2 regions of the Mesorhizobium sp. WSM4898 genome follow, and region 2 is predicted to be linked to the other one. Evidence: predicted binding sites of a transcription regulator. Region 2 holds the regulator's gene; the other holds the start of a gene.

Region 1 (7,805 bases), on a different contig from region 2:
TCAACTACTACAACCGGCTCGACCATAGCTTCGTGCCGAGCGCGGCGGCCGTGCCGGCCAGTCAAATACCCAAGTTCGGGAGTATGTACTATTACGACCTGAAGGAGTTCGCCCGCTACTTCGATCGCCACCTGCTCATCGATCTCGAGTTTGGCGACGTCGTCGACGTTCCGGCAGTGCCGTCAATCGTCAAGGACCGGCCGATCCGTAACGACAACGGCAACGCCGTAATCATGAAGCTCGACAAGTTCCGCCATTTCAACATGCCAAAGGACAATTTGTCCTTCGCCGACAAGCGCCCGATGGCGGTCTGGCGCGGTCATTTCAACAATCCGATCCGCAAACGGTTCGTCGATGCCGTGCGCGACCTGCCGTCTTGCGATGCCGGCTCGCCCAAGCCAAGCGCCCCGGAGAACTATCGCAAGCCGTATCTCACGATCGCGCAGCAGCGGCAGTTCCGCTACATCGTCTCGCTCGAAGGCAATGACGTGGCGACGAACCTCAAGTGGATCATGAGCTCGAATTCGCTCTGCCTGATGCCGCCGCCGACCTACGAAACCTGGTTCGCCGAGGCTGAGCTCGAGGCCGATGTCCACTACGTGCCTCTGGCGTCGGATTTTTCGGACGTCGCCGACAAGATCGCCTATTTCGAAAAACACCCGGCGGAAGCCCAACGCATCATAACGGCAGCCAACGCCTATTGCCGCCGGTTCAGCAACGAAAAGGACGAGCGGGCGGTATCGCTGCTCGTCCTCTACAAATATTTCGTGCTCAGCGGCCAGATCGAACCCGACCCGGAGGTCTGGCGTTTTATCGCCGGCTGACCTCCGCGCGTTTTCGGGCGCGGAGCACGGCGCGGATTCTTAGATATCGCTGCGGTCGAGCACCAGGTCGGCGGGGCCGAACCGGTTCTTGGCGGTGAGCTGCTGGTGCCAGTAGGGATAAAGCACCGGCGGGCGGCTGACGTCGTCGAGGCGCAGGCGCTCGTCCAGGGACAGCGTCAGGCTGGCCGCGGCGAGGTTGTCCTTGAGTTGGGCTTCGTTGCGGGCGCCGATCACCAGCGAAGAAACGGCCGGGCGGCCGAGCAGCCAGGCAAGCGCCACCTGTGCCGCCGAAACGCCGCGCGCCTTGCCGATTTCGACCAGAACGTCGACGATCCGCCACAACCTTCCCTCGTCCCGGATCGGCGGTTCGGACCAGCCGCCAAGCTGGCGGGCCGTCGGGCTGTCGCGACGGTATTTGCCCGACAGCAGGCCGCCGGCCAGCGGGCTCCACACCAGCACGCCAAGACCCTGGTCGACCGAGATCGGCAGCAACTCGTACTCCGCCTCGCGCGCTTCCAGCGTGTAGTGGATCTGCTGCGTGACGAAGCGCGGCTGATGATGGCTGTCGCTGATCGAGAGCGCCTTCATCACCTGCCAGCCCGAATAATTGGAACAGCCGACATAACGGATCTTGCCCTGGCTGACCAAAGTGTCGAGCGCAGCGATCGTTTCCTCCAGCGGCGTGACCCCATCCCACTCATGCAGGAAATAGATGTCGATGACGTCGGTCTTGAGCCGCTTCAGGCTCCGCTCGCATTCCCGGATCAGGTGATGGCGCGACAGGCCTTCGTCGTTGGGGCCGTTTCCGATCCGCATGCGCGCCTTGGAGGCGATGAGCACATCGTTCTTGCGCTTGCCGCCGAGCGCCTCGCCGACGATCTCCTCCGACAGGCCGTTCGAATACACGTTGGCGGTGTCGATGAGATTGATGCCGGCATCGATGCAGGTATCGATGATGCGGCTCGCCTCCGAGAGATCGGATTTGCCGACGGCGGCGAACGGGCCCGTCCCGCCGAAGGTCATCGTGCCAAGGGTCAATGTCGAAACCTTCAGGCCGGAACGGCCAAGCGTGCGGTATTCCATGTCAGTTCCTTGCGATTTGTTTTGAAGAGGCGCGCCGTCGCGGGCGCCGGAAGAGGCGAGGGTATTTGTAGGACAATTCGGGCGGCTTGTCGCCCCGCCATCGATACGGGCCGATCACATATCGGCTGGTCCAGCGTTGCCGGCTCCTGCTAGCAATAAAACCGTCATTGCGCGTCTGTATCTCAGTCGGCTTACGGAGTTGTGCTTCCGGCCGCGGCCGGAGCGCATCCGAGGCGAAAGTGGCTGACAGGCAGGAGCTGCGCAATGAACGAGGTCAAGACGAATTCCGGAGCCAAGGACTGGCTGGAAGCCGAACTGGAGGACACGCTCGACGAGGACTATGAGCTGGAGATTTCCGAACCCGCGCTCTCGCTCGAGATCGCCAGGATCTACAAGAGGTCGCATCCGCCCTCCATCGAGCGAACGACCTATTTCCGCGAGCTGCTGCGGCTGCAGTCGGAGCTCATCAAGCTGCAGTCCTGGGTTGCCTACCACAAGAAGAAGCTGGTGGTGATCTTCGAGGGACGCGACTCGGCCGGCAAGGGCGGCGTCATCAAGCGCATCACCCAGCGCCTCAACCCGCGCATCTGCCGCGTCGTCGCGCTGCCTGCGCCGACCGAGCGTGAAAGATCGCAATGGTATTTCCAGCGCTACGTGCCGCATCTGCCGGCGGGCGGCGAGATCGTGCTGTTCGACCGCTCCTGGTACAACCGATCGGGCGTCGAGCAGGTGATGGGCTTTGCCAATGCGGATCAGGTCGAAGAGTTTTTCCGCGACGTGCCGGAATTCGAACGCATGCTGGTGCGCTCCGGCATCACGCTGGTGAAATACTGGTTCTCGATTACCGACGAGGAGCAGCAGATGCGCTTTTTGATGCGCATCCACGATCCGATGAAGCAGTGGAAGCTGTCGCCGATGGACCTGCAGTCGCGCGTGCGCTGGGAACAATACACCAAAGCCAAGGAAGAGACCTTCGCCCGTACCAACATCAAGGAAGCGCCGTGGTTCATTGTCGAAGGCAACGACAAGAAGCGGGCCCGACTGAACTGCATCGATCACCTGCTGCAGCAAATGCCTTACGAAGACGTGCCGCATGAGGAGATCACGCTGCCGGAGCGCGTCTTCAACCCGGCCTACGAGCGCCAGGTGCTGCCGCGCGCGCTTTATGTGCCGGAAAAGTATTGAGCACTTCCGCATCTCCCACAGGGGAGAAGGGGGAGCCTAGCTTACTCGCGCCCGATCATCACATGCGTCGCGTCGGCGGTCGCGACCTGGCTGGTGCAGCGGTAGCCGAGCTTCGGCATGTCCAGCCCGGCGAAAAGATGCTCGCCGGAGCCGAGCAGGATCGGCGAGATCGCGAGATGCATCTCGTCGATCAGGCTTTCCTTCAGATATTGCCGGATCGTGGCGACGCCGCCGCCGACCCGCACATCCTTGTCCTTGGCGGCCGTCTTCGCCTGCTCGAGCGCCGAATGGATGCCGTCGGTGACGAAGTAAAACGTCGTGCCGCCTTCCATTAAGATCGGCGCCCGCTTGTGATGGGTGAGCACGAAGACCGGCACGTGATAGGGCGGGTTGTCGCCCCACCAGCCTTTCCAGCTCTCGTCCGGCCATTCGCCGCGAACCGGCCCGAACATGTTGCGGCCAAGGATCCAGGCGCCGACATTCTCAAAACTGCGCGCGGCGAAGCTGTCGTCGCTGCCGGTGGTGCCGCCGTCTTTGCCGATCACCATCTCACGAAAGGTGCGCGTGCGGATCATCCATTTATGCAGTCCTTCGCCGCCGACGCCGAGCGGGCTTTCGAGAGTCTGATCGGGGCCGGCGCCGTAACCGTCCAGCGACAGGGTGAAAGCGTTGACGCGCAGCTTTGACATGATCGCCTCGTGAACTAGTTGCATTTTGCAAGCTGTCATGGAGTAGCTTAACTGATTGCATTATGCAAGCGGAATTTTCCGGCGAGCGATCAACTCGTCGGGCGGCGCCCAGGTGACGCGGCGAGAATTTAAAATTGCGCCTGGGCCTAGCCCCTCAGCATCTCCGCAACGGTCGGCGCGAAATAGGTGAGGACACCGTCGCAGCCGGCTCGCTTGAGCGCGAGAAGCGATTCCAGCATCGCCTTTTCGCCGTCGATCCAGCCATTGGCGCTGGCCGCCTTGATCATCGAATATTCGCCCGACACCTGGTAGGCGAAGGTCGGCATCTGGAACTCGTCCTTCAGCCGGCGGATAATGTCGAGATAGGGCAGCCCAGGCTTCACCATCAGCATGTCGGCGCCTTCGGCCAGATCCTGCTCGGCCTCGCGCACGGCTTCATCGGAATTCGCGTGGTCGATATAATAGGTCTTCTTGTCGCCCTTCAGCAGGCCGGCGGTGCCGACTGCCTCGCGATAGGGGCCGTAGAAGGCCGAGGCGAATTTCGTCGCATAGGACATGATCGCCACGCCCTGGAAGCCGTTGGCGTCCAGCGCGTCGCGGATCGCGCCGATGCGGCCGTCCATCATGTCGGACGGCGCGATGATGTCCGCGCCGGCGGCTGCCTGGATGACGGCCGCGGCCGTGACCTGTTCGACGGTTTCGTCATTGACGATGATGCCGTCGCGCAGGATGCCGTCATGGCCATGGCTGGTGAATGGATCGAGCGCCGCGTCGGTAATGATGCCGATCTCCGGCACCGCGTCCTTGATGGCGCGGGTGGCCCGGTTGATGACATTGTCGGGATCGAGGATATGCGAGCCCGTCTGGTCGCGCAGCGAAAGCTCGATGTTGGGGAAAGTCGCGATCGCCGGGATGCCGAGCTTGGCGGCGCGCTCCGCTTCCTTCACCGCGAGGTCGACCGACAGGCGGTAGACGTCCGGCATGGCGGCGATCGGCTCGCGCACATTTTTGCCGTCGACGACGAAGATCGGCCAGATCAGATCGTTCACCGAGAGCTGGTTTTCCTGCACCAGCCGGCGCGACCAGTCGGCCTTGCGCATGCGCCGCAGCCTGCGGCTGCCTGTGATCTCGTCGACGCTGCGGGCGCCGGCAGGCTTTGCGGGGGTAAACTTGTTCATCGCCAGAACTCTGTTGTCGTCCCGGCTTTTACCATGCGCCCCTGCCGCTGACCAATGCGACACGATTGTGCCAGTTGCTTCCGCGAAGAACGAGGAGAGGGGATCGCCGGCGCTGGAGCACTTCCCTTCTCCCTTGACGGGGAGAAGGTGCCGGCAGGCGGATGAAGGGCAGCCGACGTTTACGGCTGTCCATTCCCCGACAGAATCTGTGCCGCGCCCTTCACAGCCACGCGAAAAGCCTCGTCGAAGCTGACGCCGCGCACCTGCCATTGATAGGTCTTGCCGTGTTCGGCCAGCCGCCAGTCGGCGATCCAGCCCAATTCCTTGTCGTTCCACACGATGCTGCCGGCGAGCGCCCGGTCGGCACCCGCCTGCCGGGCGAGCTGGTCGAGCTTTGCCATATCGGCAGTGCGCAGCGCCTTGTCGTCGAGGCCGGCGAGCTGGTCAGCCTTTGGAAAGCTGACATACACCGAGAGCGGCGCCGTCGCGTTGGCAAAGGATTCGCGCATTGACTGGCCGCGATCCTCGTCGGCCGTCAGCACGAAATGTTGCGCCCCTTGCTCGGCCGTTATGAAGACGGCAATCAGCGGCCGCTCGCCGTGCCATGGCTTGCTGCCGAGCTGCGCCAGGAGCTTGTCGACGACTGTGGGCTTGTAGAGGCAGGTGAGATCGTGCGGCCGGTCATGCGTGCCTTGCTCGTCATGGATCGGAACGCCTTCCAGCCGGTCGCGGTAGCGGAAGGATTGGACAAAGTCGGCCGCCTTATTGCGCAGCGCCAGCATCTCCGGCTTCTGCGTCAGCCGCTGATCGCCTGAAACCTTGACCAGCACCTTGTCCAGACAATCCTTGAAGCCGATCTCGCGATTAGCCTCGCCGGTGCCGGTGACGATCGTCTGCGCCAGGTAGAGTTCAGAGGCTGCCTCGGCGGCGGCCGGCGCAACTCCCAGAAAGAGGAGACCTGCCAATCCAGCAACGAGACGAGAAACCCCAGCCATGTCGATTAGCTCGAAATCTGTCGCGCCGCCTACGCGCGACACTTTGCCGGTTACCTAACACCGGAAGCGGCTGGCCGCCAGCGCGGCGTTGCCGCCATTGACGCATCCTTATGCCGCCTTTAGCACTTCAATCCCCCTGGAAGGGCGGAGAGGAGGATTCTCTGGCGATGGATTTTGGCGGAGGCGACGAGATTCGCTTCGAGCGTCTAGGCAAGGCGGGCGTCGTCACACTGACGCGGCCGCAGGCGCTCAATGCCGTCACCCATCGCATGGTCAAGGCGCTTGGCAAGGCGCTTGACGCCTGGGAGGGCGATGCCGGCGTCGCCGTCGTCGTCGTCAAGGCTGAGGGCAGGGCGTTTTCCGCCGGTGGCGATATTCTGCACATTTACGAGGCGGGCCGCGCCGGCAAGCCGCCGGTCGACTTCTTCGCCGACGAGTATCGTCTCAATGCCCGCATCGCCCGCTTCAGGAAACCCTATGTCGCGCTGATCGACGGCATCGTCATGGGCGGCGGGGTCGGCATTTCCTTCCACGGCTCGCACCGCGTGCTGACCGAGAACGCGCAATTCGCCATGCCGGAAGTCGGCATCGGCTTCTTCCCCGATGTTGGCGCCAGCCATTTGCTGCCCGATCTCGGCGGCAGCTTCGGCATGTATCTGGGGCTGACGGGAAACCGCATCCGCTATGGTGATGCCCTGTGGTCGGGCCTCGCCACCCACACGATCAAGGCCGAGGACCAGGCGGGGCTTCTTGACGAGCTGGCGACAAGCGGCGACGCGAACGCGGAGTTGCGCGATTTCTTCACACCCGCAAGACGCGAGACCGAGCGGCAGGATCTGGAATCGATCGCCCGCCATTTTTCGCAACCCTCGCTCGCCGCTATCGTCGCCAGCCTGGAACGAGCATCCGCCACCGACGCTTTCGCCGCCAAGACGCTGGCGACGATCAGGACGCGTTCGCCGACCAGCCTCAACGTCGCTTGGCGCGAGATCAGCGCCGGGTCGACGCTGTCGATGGACGAGTGCATGAAGATGGAGTTCCGCATCCTCAACCGCATGCTGGCCGGCCACGACTTTTATGAAGGCATCCGCGCCGCCATCATCGACAAGGGTTCGAAGCCGGAATGGCGGCCCGCCAGCCTCGATGCGGTGAGCGCGGCCGATGTCGACGCGTATTTCGCGCCGCTCGGGGCCGGGGAGCTGGAGCTGTGAGCGAGGTCACCTCCAGGCGCGTGGTGCTGCAGCCCTCGACCACCGAGATCATCTTCGCCTGGTTCCAGCGGGTCATTGCCGGCTACTGCCTGCTGTTCGGTGTCCTCTACTGGGTCCGGCTGATCGGCATCTATCCGGGCGAGCTCTGGCGCTTCGACCTGATGCCGGTGCACTGGCAGGTGGCCGCGGCCACGCTTGCCGTCTTCTTTCCTTTCGCCGCCGCGGGCCTTTGGATGCTTGCCTCTTGGGGGCCGGTGATCTGGTTCATCTGCGCGGCGACCGAGACCGTCATGTATGCCGGCTTTCCCAATCTCTTCGGACATCGGATCCTGATCGTCGTCTCACATGCCTCCGTGGCGCTGCTCTACATCGTCTTCCGCGTGGTCATCTGGCTGCAGAAGCGCCAGCTCAGGCAATAGCTTGCCGGGCGGCGTAAGGAACCTAGATACGGGGTCGGCGACTGCCCCAAAACCCTTGGCTAAATCTTTAGGTTAATTGTTCTTGCTCGTATGACCGTTCGTTAAGCCTCTTTCGAAACCTCTTACCGGTAAGCTCTTGTTAGCCCTGGCGTTTAAGTCGAATTTTATGAGTATTCGATAGTGTCGCGATCAAGGTGAAGAACAAAAAATCACCGGGCGAC
Region 2 (7,805 bases):
GACTGATCCTGTTCATCATCACCTTCATCATCCTCGCGCTCGCACGCTACATGCTGTTGCGCATCGATAGCCGCACGGGAGCCTGACCGATGTCGACAGCCGCATCGCTCCACCGAAGCCGCAAGCGCAAGAACGCCGTGATGATGGCGCTCTGCACCATAGCGGCGGGCATCGGCCTCGTCTGGCTGGCGCTGATCCTCGGCGCCCTTCTCTATAAGGGGCTCTCGGGTGTCTCGCTTTCGGTGTTCACGGAAATGACGCCGCCGCCCGGCGACGCCGGCGGCCTGCTCAACGCCATTTACGGCAGCATCGTGATGACCGTGATCGGCATCGTCGTCGGCACGCCGATCGGCGTGCTCGCCGGAACCTATATGGCCGAGTACGGGCGCTTCTCGCGCCTCACGACGGTGGTGCGCTTCATCAACGACATCCTGTTGTCGGCGCCATCGATCATCGTCGGCCTGTTCGTCTACGAGCTGATGGTGCGGCCGATGGGTCATTTCTCGGCGATCGCCGGCGCGGTGGCGCTGTCGATCCTGGTGATCCCCGTCGTCGTGCGCACCACCGAGGACATGCTGAACCTTGTGCCCAACGCGCTGCGCGAGGCCGGCACCGCCATCGGCGCGCCGCGCTGGGTGGTGATCCGCTCGGTCGCCTATCGCGCCGCACTGTCCGGCATCGTCACCGGTATATTGCTGGCGATCGCCCGGATTTCGGGCGAGACGGCGCCGCTGCTCTTCACCGCGCTCAACAACCAGTTCTGGTCGAGCAATCTCAACGCGCCGATGGCCAGCCTGCCGGTGACCATCTTCCAGTTTGCGCTGAGCCCTTATGAGGAATGGCAGCAACTGGCCTGGACGGGCGCACTGATAATCACCCTGACGGTTCTCGGGCTGAGCATCTTCGCCCGCAGCCTTACCGGACGCAGAGAGGACAGATGAAACCGATGTTGTCCACCGACCTGAACGTAGCCGAGACGACCGCCGAGAAGGCCAAGATCGAAGTCAAGAACCTCAACTTCTACTATGGCCAGTCGAAGGCGCTGAAGGACATCAACCTGTCGCTGCCCGAGCGCAGCGTTACCGCCTTCATCGGACCTTCGGGCTGCGGAAAGTCGACGCTGCTGCGCGTGCTCAACCGCATCTACGAGCTCTACCCGAAGCAGAGCGCCGAAGGCCAGGTGCTGCTCGACGGCAAGAACATCCTCGACCGCTCGCAGGACCTCAACCTGCTCAGGACCAAGATCGGCATGGTGTTCCAGAAGCCGACGCCGTTCCCGATGTCGATCTACGAGAACATCGCCTTCGGCGTCAGGCTGTATGAGAAGATCAGCAAGGCCGAGATGGACAATCGCGTCGAACAGGCGCTGAAGCGCGCCGCGCTGTGGAACGAGGTCAAGGACAAGCTCAACGCCAGTGGCCAGAGCCTTTCGGGCGGCCAGCAGCAGCGGCTCTGCATCGCCCGCACCGTGGCGGTGAAGCCGGAGGTCATCCTGCTCGACGAGCCGGCATCGGCGCTCGATCCGCTCTCGACCGCCAAGATCGAGGAGCTGATCGACGAGCTGCAGGCCGACTACACGATCGTGATCGTCACCCACAACATGCAGCAGGCGGCGCGCGTCTCGCGGCAGACGGCGTTCATGTATCTCGGCGAGCTGATCGAATTCGACCGGACCGAAAAGATTTTCACCTCGCCCCGCGAGAAGCGCACGCAGGACTACATCACCGGCCGCTTCGGCTGAGTTCATACGAGGACATAACCATGGCCCATACGGTCGCTTCCTTCGACGAGGATCTGAGGCAGATCAGCCAGCTCATCCGCGACATGGGCGATCTTGCCGGCTCGATGGTCGGCGCGTCGACCAAGGCTCTGCTGAATTCCGACAACGCGCTGGCGCAGCGCGTGGTCTCCGACGATGCCATCATGGACGCGCGCCAACGCGAGCTCGACGATCGCGCCATCACGCTGATTGCCAAACGCCAGCCGATGGCCGACGACCTGCGCAGCGTCGTTGGCGCCATCCGGATGGCCGGCGATCTCGAGCGCATCGGCGACCTTGCCAAGAACATCGCTAAGCGCGTCGGCTCGGTCGGCATCAGCGCCGCGCCGCGCGACCTTTCGCACTCCATCGATTCGATGGCGCAGCTGGTGCTGATCCAAGTGCAGGGCGTGATCGAGGAATACACGGCCGGCGACGCCACGGCGCTCGCCAAGCTCCGCAACGACGACGAGCGCATCGACGTCAAATACACCTCCGTCTTCCGCGAGCTCCTGACCTACATGATGGAGGATCCGCGCAACATCACGGCTTGCACGCATCTGTTGTTCTGCGCCAAGAATCTGGAGCGCATAGGCGACCACGTCACCAACATCGCCGAGAACGCCTACTATGTGCTGACCGGCGCGCAATTGCCCGCGAATCGTCCTAAGCAGGACGAGACGGCGATGTCGGCGCCGGCGGCCTGACAGCGAAGGTGCCTGCTAAATGATCGCGCCACGCATCATGGTGGTGGAGGACGAGGAGCCGCTGGGGGTGCTGCTCCGCTACAACCTCGAATCCGAGGGCTATCAGGTCGAGGTGGTGACGCGCGGCGACGAGGCCGAGATCCGCCTGCAGGAGAATGTGCCCGACCTTCTGGTGCTCGACTGGATGGTGCCGGCGGTGTCCGGCATCGAGCTTTGCCGGCGCCTCAGGATGCGGCCCGAGACCGAACGCCTGCCGATCATCATGCTGACCGCGCGCGGCGAGGAAAGCGACAGGGTGCGCGGCCTCTCGACCGGCGCCGACGACTATCTGGTCAAGCCGTTCTCGACGCCGGAATTCATGGCCAGGGTCAAGGCGCTGCTGCGCCGCGCCAAGCCGGAGGTGCTGTCCAGCGTGCTCAAGGTCGGCGACATCGTGCTCGATCGCGAATCGCATCGCGTCTACCGCAAGAAGAGCGAGATCCGGCTCGGCCCGACCGAGTTCAGGCTGCTGGAATTCATGATGCGGCATCCCGGCCGGGTGTTCTCGCGCAGCCAGCTGCTCGACAATGTCTGGGGCGAGACGATCTATATCGACGAGCGCACCGTGGACGTGCATGTCGGCCGCCTGCGCAAGGCGGTCAACAACGGCCGCATGCCGGACGTCATACGTACCATCCGTGGGGCGGGCTACGCGATCAGGGAAGATTAGCCGCCGGCCTGGAGTTCATCCGTGCCTTCCAGGCGAGACAGTGCAGCCCAAAGCGCGTCGAACTCCGCTTTGGCAATCTCGCGGGTTTGCAAACCATCGTGCTCGGCCTCTTCCACCGTAGGCAGCTCCCCCTCGGGCAAGTGGTCGCCGTCGAGGCCTCCGGGATATGCGAGGAGCATGCGGCCATCGGCGTATATGTGTATTGCCCGACGACCAAGATTCTCGGCATCGCATTCGAAATAGTACAGGGTTGGCAAATCCGCGCCCCCAGGCGTGACACTCATGAGCCAGCGAGCGGGAGGGCCGAAGTCAGGCAGATAATAGGTTACGCCAAGCCGGTTCTTGTAGCTCTTCATCATAGGCACTCGTCGGCCTCAGGCGACATTCTTCCCCGCGCCGCTTCTCGCCTGCACGCCCGGCGCGAAAATCTCCTGGTCGACGAAGGTCAGCGCGCGCACGGCGCAGCCTTCGCGGATCAGCGGCAATTCGTTCGGCTCGGTATCGAAGGAGATCGAATTTGAATGCTGGCCGCCGGCGGTCTGGGCGATCGCCTCGCGCAGCGCCGGCTCGATCAGGTCGAAGGCGGCGGCGCTGACGCCGACCATGGCGACCGGCGCCGGGTCGATCAGCGCGAACAGGCTGCCGAGGCCGAAGCCCAGCGCCTCCCCGGCCCGGCGATAGGCCTCGCGCTCCGGGCCATCTGTCTCGCGCGCCTTGGCGGCGAGCGCCCGCATGTCGGCGTCGCCGACATCGATCGGCTCGGCGTCCTCGCTCATCTTCATGGCGCTGCGCCAGATGGCGTAGTTGCCGGCATAGGCCTCGACGCAGCCGCGGCGTCCGCAACGGCAAAGCGCGCCGCTCGGACGATGGATCATGTGGCCGAACTCGCCGCCTGAAGAATGCGTGCCGGTGAACAGCTCGCCCTTCAGCACCAGGCCCATGCCGATGCCGTGCGAGAGCAGGATGGCGATGAAATTGTCGCGATAGCGGTGGGGATCGCGCCACTGCAGCGCCACAGCCATCATGTTGCAGTCGTTCTCCATGGTGGCTGGAATGCCGAATTCCTTTTCAAGAATGTCGGCGAAGGCAATGTCGGTCAGCGGCGTGATCGGCGACCACAGCATGGCGCGGGCATGGGAATCGGTGATGCCCTGGATGCCCATGGCGATGCGGGCGACGCTGCCGACGTCGAGGTCCGGATCGTCCAACCGGCGCCGCACGATCGCCAAGCATTCGCCGATCAGCTCGTTGCGCGGCATGGTGAGGGTATCGAGGCGGCGCTGCTCCTCGGCGATGACCTGGCCCGCATAATCGATAACGGCGACCGAGAGGAAATTGAGCGACAGCACCACCGTTACCACCGCCGCCGCCTCCGGCTTGAGCGCGAGGCCCACCTGTGGCCGGCCGCGCTTCAGAGACGCGGTCTCGCTCGGCTTGCTCTCGGCCAGGATGCCTTCCTGGATCAGGTCGGAAGAGATCGCCGAAATGGTCGAATGGCTGAGCCCGGTGGTCGCGGCGATTTCCGTGCGCGACGGTTGGCCGGCCCGGCGCACGGCCGAGAGCACCATGGCGCGGTTGCGCCGGCGCAGATCGTCGTGGCGGATTCCGACCGACATTTTTTCTCCTCCCAGTCAGCGCGGCCTCTCGATCATGCACAGGACCCGGCGACGCGCCAGATCGATTCACCCGGACGCCGGCACCCGAACCGTCCTGGTTTTTTAACATTTTCGGTGGACGCGGTCTGCGCTTCCTCCGAACTGTTCCGCGATAGTGGCAGAAGCGGTCGGCACTGTCATTATTTATTGCGGGTCTCGAAAAAAAGAACGCGACACCTCAAAACCGTCAGAATTGCAGTTGACAGCGCTTTGGCGTTCGATCAGTATTTTTTCGAGGCTCGAAAAAAAGCCTCTAATGGCCTTCGGGCCAGTCTGGGTCGCGCCGCGAGGGGCGCAGGGAGGATATCATGAAGAGATTCGCAGCCGCCATGCTGGCGGGCGTCGCCATGTCGTTGACGTTGGCGTCGGTCGCCGAGGCGAAGGACAAGGTGATCGGCGTTTCGTGGTCCAATTTCCAGGAAGAGCGCTGGAAGACCGACGAAGCGGCGATGAAGAAGGCGATCGAGGCCGCCGGCGACAAGTATATATCCGCCGACGCACAGTCCAATCCAGGCAAGCAGCTGACCGACGTCGAAAGCCTGATCTCGCAGGGCGCCAATGCGCTGATCATCCTGGCGCAGGACGCCTCGGCGATCGGACCGGCGGTGCAGAAGGCACTCGACGAAGGCATTCCGGTCGTCGGCTACGACCGCCTGATCGAGAACAAGGACGTGTTTTATCTGACCTTCGACAACAAGGAAGTCGGCCGCATGCAGGCCCGCGAGGTGTTCAAGGCCAAGCCCGAGGGCAATTACGTCTTCATCAAGGGCTCGGGCGCCGACCCGAACGCCGATTTCCTGTTCTCCGGCTCGATGGAAGTGCTGAAGGAAGCCATCGACAGCGGCAAGATCAAGAATGTCGGCGAAGCCTATACCGACGGCTGGCTGCCCGCCAACGCGCAGAAGAACATGGAGCAGTTCCTGACCGCCAACGACAACAAGGTCGACGCGGTGGTGGCGGCCAATGACGGCACCGCCGGCGGCGTCGTCGCGGCTCTGACGGCGCAAGGGCTGGCCGGCACCGTTCCGGTCTCGGGCCAGGACGGCGACCATGCCGCGCTCAACCGCATCGCGCTCGGCACCCAGACGGTGTCGGTGTGGAAGGACGCGCGCGAGCTCGGCAAGCACGCCGCCGAGATCGCCTCGCAGCTCGCCGACGGCAAGAAGATGACCGACATCGCGGGCGCCAAGGACTTCACGACGCCTGGCGGCAACACCGTCAAGTCGCTGTTCCTGACCCCGGTCGCAATCACCAAGGATAATCTCAACCTCGTCATCGACGCGGGTTGGATCAAGAAGGATGAAGTCTGCGCGGGCGTTGCCGCCGGCAGCGTCGCGGTCTGCAACTAAGCTGGCCGTCAGGTTCAAACGCAGCGCCGCGGCCCGACAGCCGCGGCGTTTCTCCAAAGGCTTTCGGGCGTACTGAAGCCGGAGACCATTGGGGCAGTTCACTGTCCGGCAGGATCGCCGAACTGCTCCAGCCGTTTGTTTCCGCGCAATTCCAGGCGGCCACGCACTTTTCCTGGAATTGCTCTAGCATCGTGGTCCGGCATCGCGCCAGACGGCAAGCCGGTGGGAGGAGATCATGACCGATACGACCTCTGATACGCCGGCCAACCCGGCGGCGGATCGCGCGCGGGCTTCCGAACTCAGCGCCGTCGGGCGCTTCCTCAAGGCGACCGAGCTCGACACCCGCATGCTCGGCATGGTCGGCGCGCTGCTGATCATCTGGATTGGCCTGCATGTCATCTCGAGCCTGCGGCTCGGCGTCAATCCGCTCGATTTCGATAGCCGAACGTTCCTGACGCCGCGCAACCTGTGGAACCTGTCGGTGCAGACCTCGGCCGTGGCCATTATGGCTTCCGGCATGGTGCTGGTCATCGTCATGCGCAACATCGACCTCTCCGTCGGATCCGCCGAGGGTTTGATCGGCATGGTCATGGGCTTTGCCCAAGTGCATTTCCTGGTGCGAATGGTTGGGCTCGAGCTTGGCAATCCCTGGATCTGGGTGCTGGCGCTGTTGATCGGCCTGGCGCTCGGCCTGCTGATCGGCGCCTTCCAGGGCTTCGTCATCGCCTATCTCGAAGTGCCGGCCTTCATCGTGACGCTTGGCGGGCTGCTGGTCTGGCGCGGTGCTGCCTGGTGGGTCACCAGCGGCCAGACGGTGGCGCCGCTCGACGCCACCTTCCAGCTGATGGGCGGCGGACCGGCCGGCTCGATCGGCGCCAGATGGAGCTGGATCGTCGGCGCCGTCGCCTGTGTTGCCGTGGTGTTTGCGCTGTTCAACGGCAGGGTGCAGCGCAAGCGATTCCGTTTCCCGCTGCGTCCGATCTGGGCCGAGACGCTGCTCGGCGCGGTCACCTGCGCCGTCATCATGGGCGCGGTGTGGCTGGCCAATTCCTATCCCTGGCCGGTCGGCATCGTGAACCGCTACGCCGCCGCCAACAACATCACGGTCCCCGAAGGCGGCCTGTTCATCGCCCACGGCATCGCCATTCCGGTGCTGATGGCGATCGCCGTCGGCCTCGTCATGACCTTCATCACCAAGCGCACTCGCTTCGGCCGCTATGTCTTTGCCATCGGCGGCAATCCGGAAGCGGCCAACCTTGCCGGCATCAACACGCGCTGGATCACCATGAAGGTGTTCATGATCATGGGCGTGCTGGCGACGATGGCCGCGGCGATATCGTCGGCGCGGCAGAATTCATCGACCAATGCGCTCGGCACGCTGGACGAGCTCCTGGTCATCGCCGCGGCGGTCATCGGAGGCACCTCGCTCGCCGGCGGCTCGGGAACCGTGCTCGGCGCTATGCTTGGGGCGCTGCTGATGCAGTCACTGCAGTCCGGCATGGTGCTCCTCGGCGTCGATTCGCCGCTGCAAAGCATCGTCGTCGGCGCCGTGCTAGTCATCGCGGTCTGGCTCGACACCATCTACCGCAAGCGGGTGTGAAGGAGGCAGCATCATGGCAGACAAGA

The links. The regulator PhoB, encoded in region 2, activates phosphate uptake and scavenging genes when phosphate is short. The targets are predictions, from matches to a motif close to TGTCATNNANCTGTCAT.
Region 1: ppk2 (polyphosphate kinase 2) is a predicted target of PhoB. The motif match lies at 2,059-2,075, and genes of this name have one in related genera.

What each region holds. Positions count from the first base shown of each region.
Region 1 is NZ_JARTVQ010000003.1:704,286-712,090, reverse strand. Features, by position in the region: gene P9228_RS18295 (glycosyl transferase family 90) at 1-824, shown strand, start outside; gene P9228_RS18290 (aldo/keto reductase) at 864-1,907, opposite strand; gene ppk2 (polyphosphate kinase 2) at 2,172-3,092, shown strand; gene P9228_RS18280 (dihydrofolate reductase family protein) at 3,134-3,781, opposite strand; gene hemB (porphobilinogen synthase) at 3,928-4,959, opposite strand; gene P9228_RS18270 (DUF2066 domain-containing protein) at 5,139-5,954, opposite strand; gene P9228_RS18265 (enoyl-CoA hydratase/isomerase family protein) at 6,122-7,165, shown strand; gene P9228_RS18260 (DUF6163 family protein) at 7,162-7,584, shown strand.
Region 2 is NZ_JARTVQ010000013.1:31,005-38,809, reverse strand. Features, by position in the region: gene pstC (phosphate ABC transporter permease subunit PstC) at 1-86, shown strand, start outside; gene pstA (phosphate ABC transporter permease PstA) at 90-941, shown strand; gene pstB (phosphate ABC transporter ATP-binding protein PstB) at 938-1,741, shown strand; gene phoU (phosphate signaling complex protein PhoU) at 1,762-2,466, shown strand; gene phoB (phosphate regulon transcriptional regulator PhoB) at 2,486-3,175, shown strand; gene P9228_RS28995 (hypothetical protein) at 3,172-3,531, opposite strand; gene P9228_RS28990 (ROK family transcriptional regulator) at 3,550-4,791, opposite strand; gene xylF (D-xylose ABC transporter substrate-binding protein) at 5,139-6,179, shown strand; gene P9228_RS28980 (sugar ABC transporter permease) at 6,415-7,779, shown strand; gene P9228_RS28975 (ATP-binding cassette domain-containing protein) at 7,793-7,805, shown strand, end outside.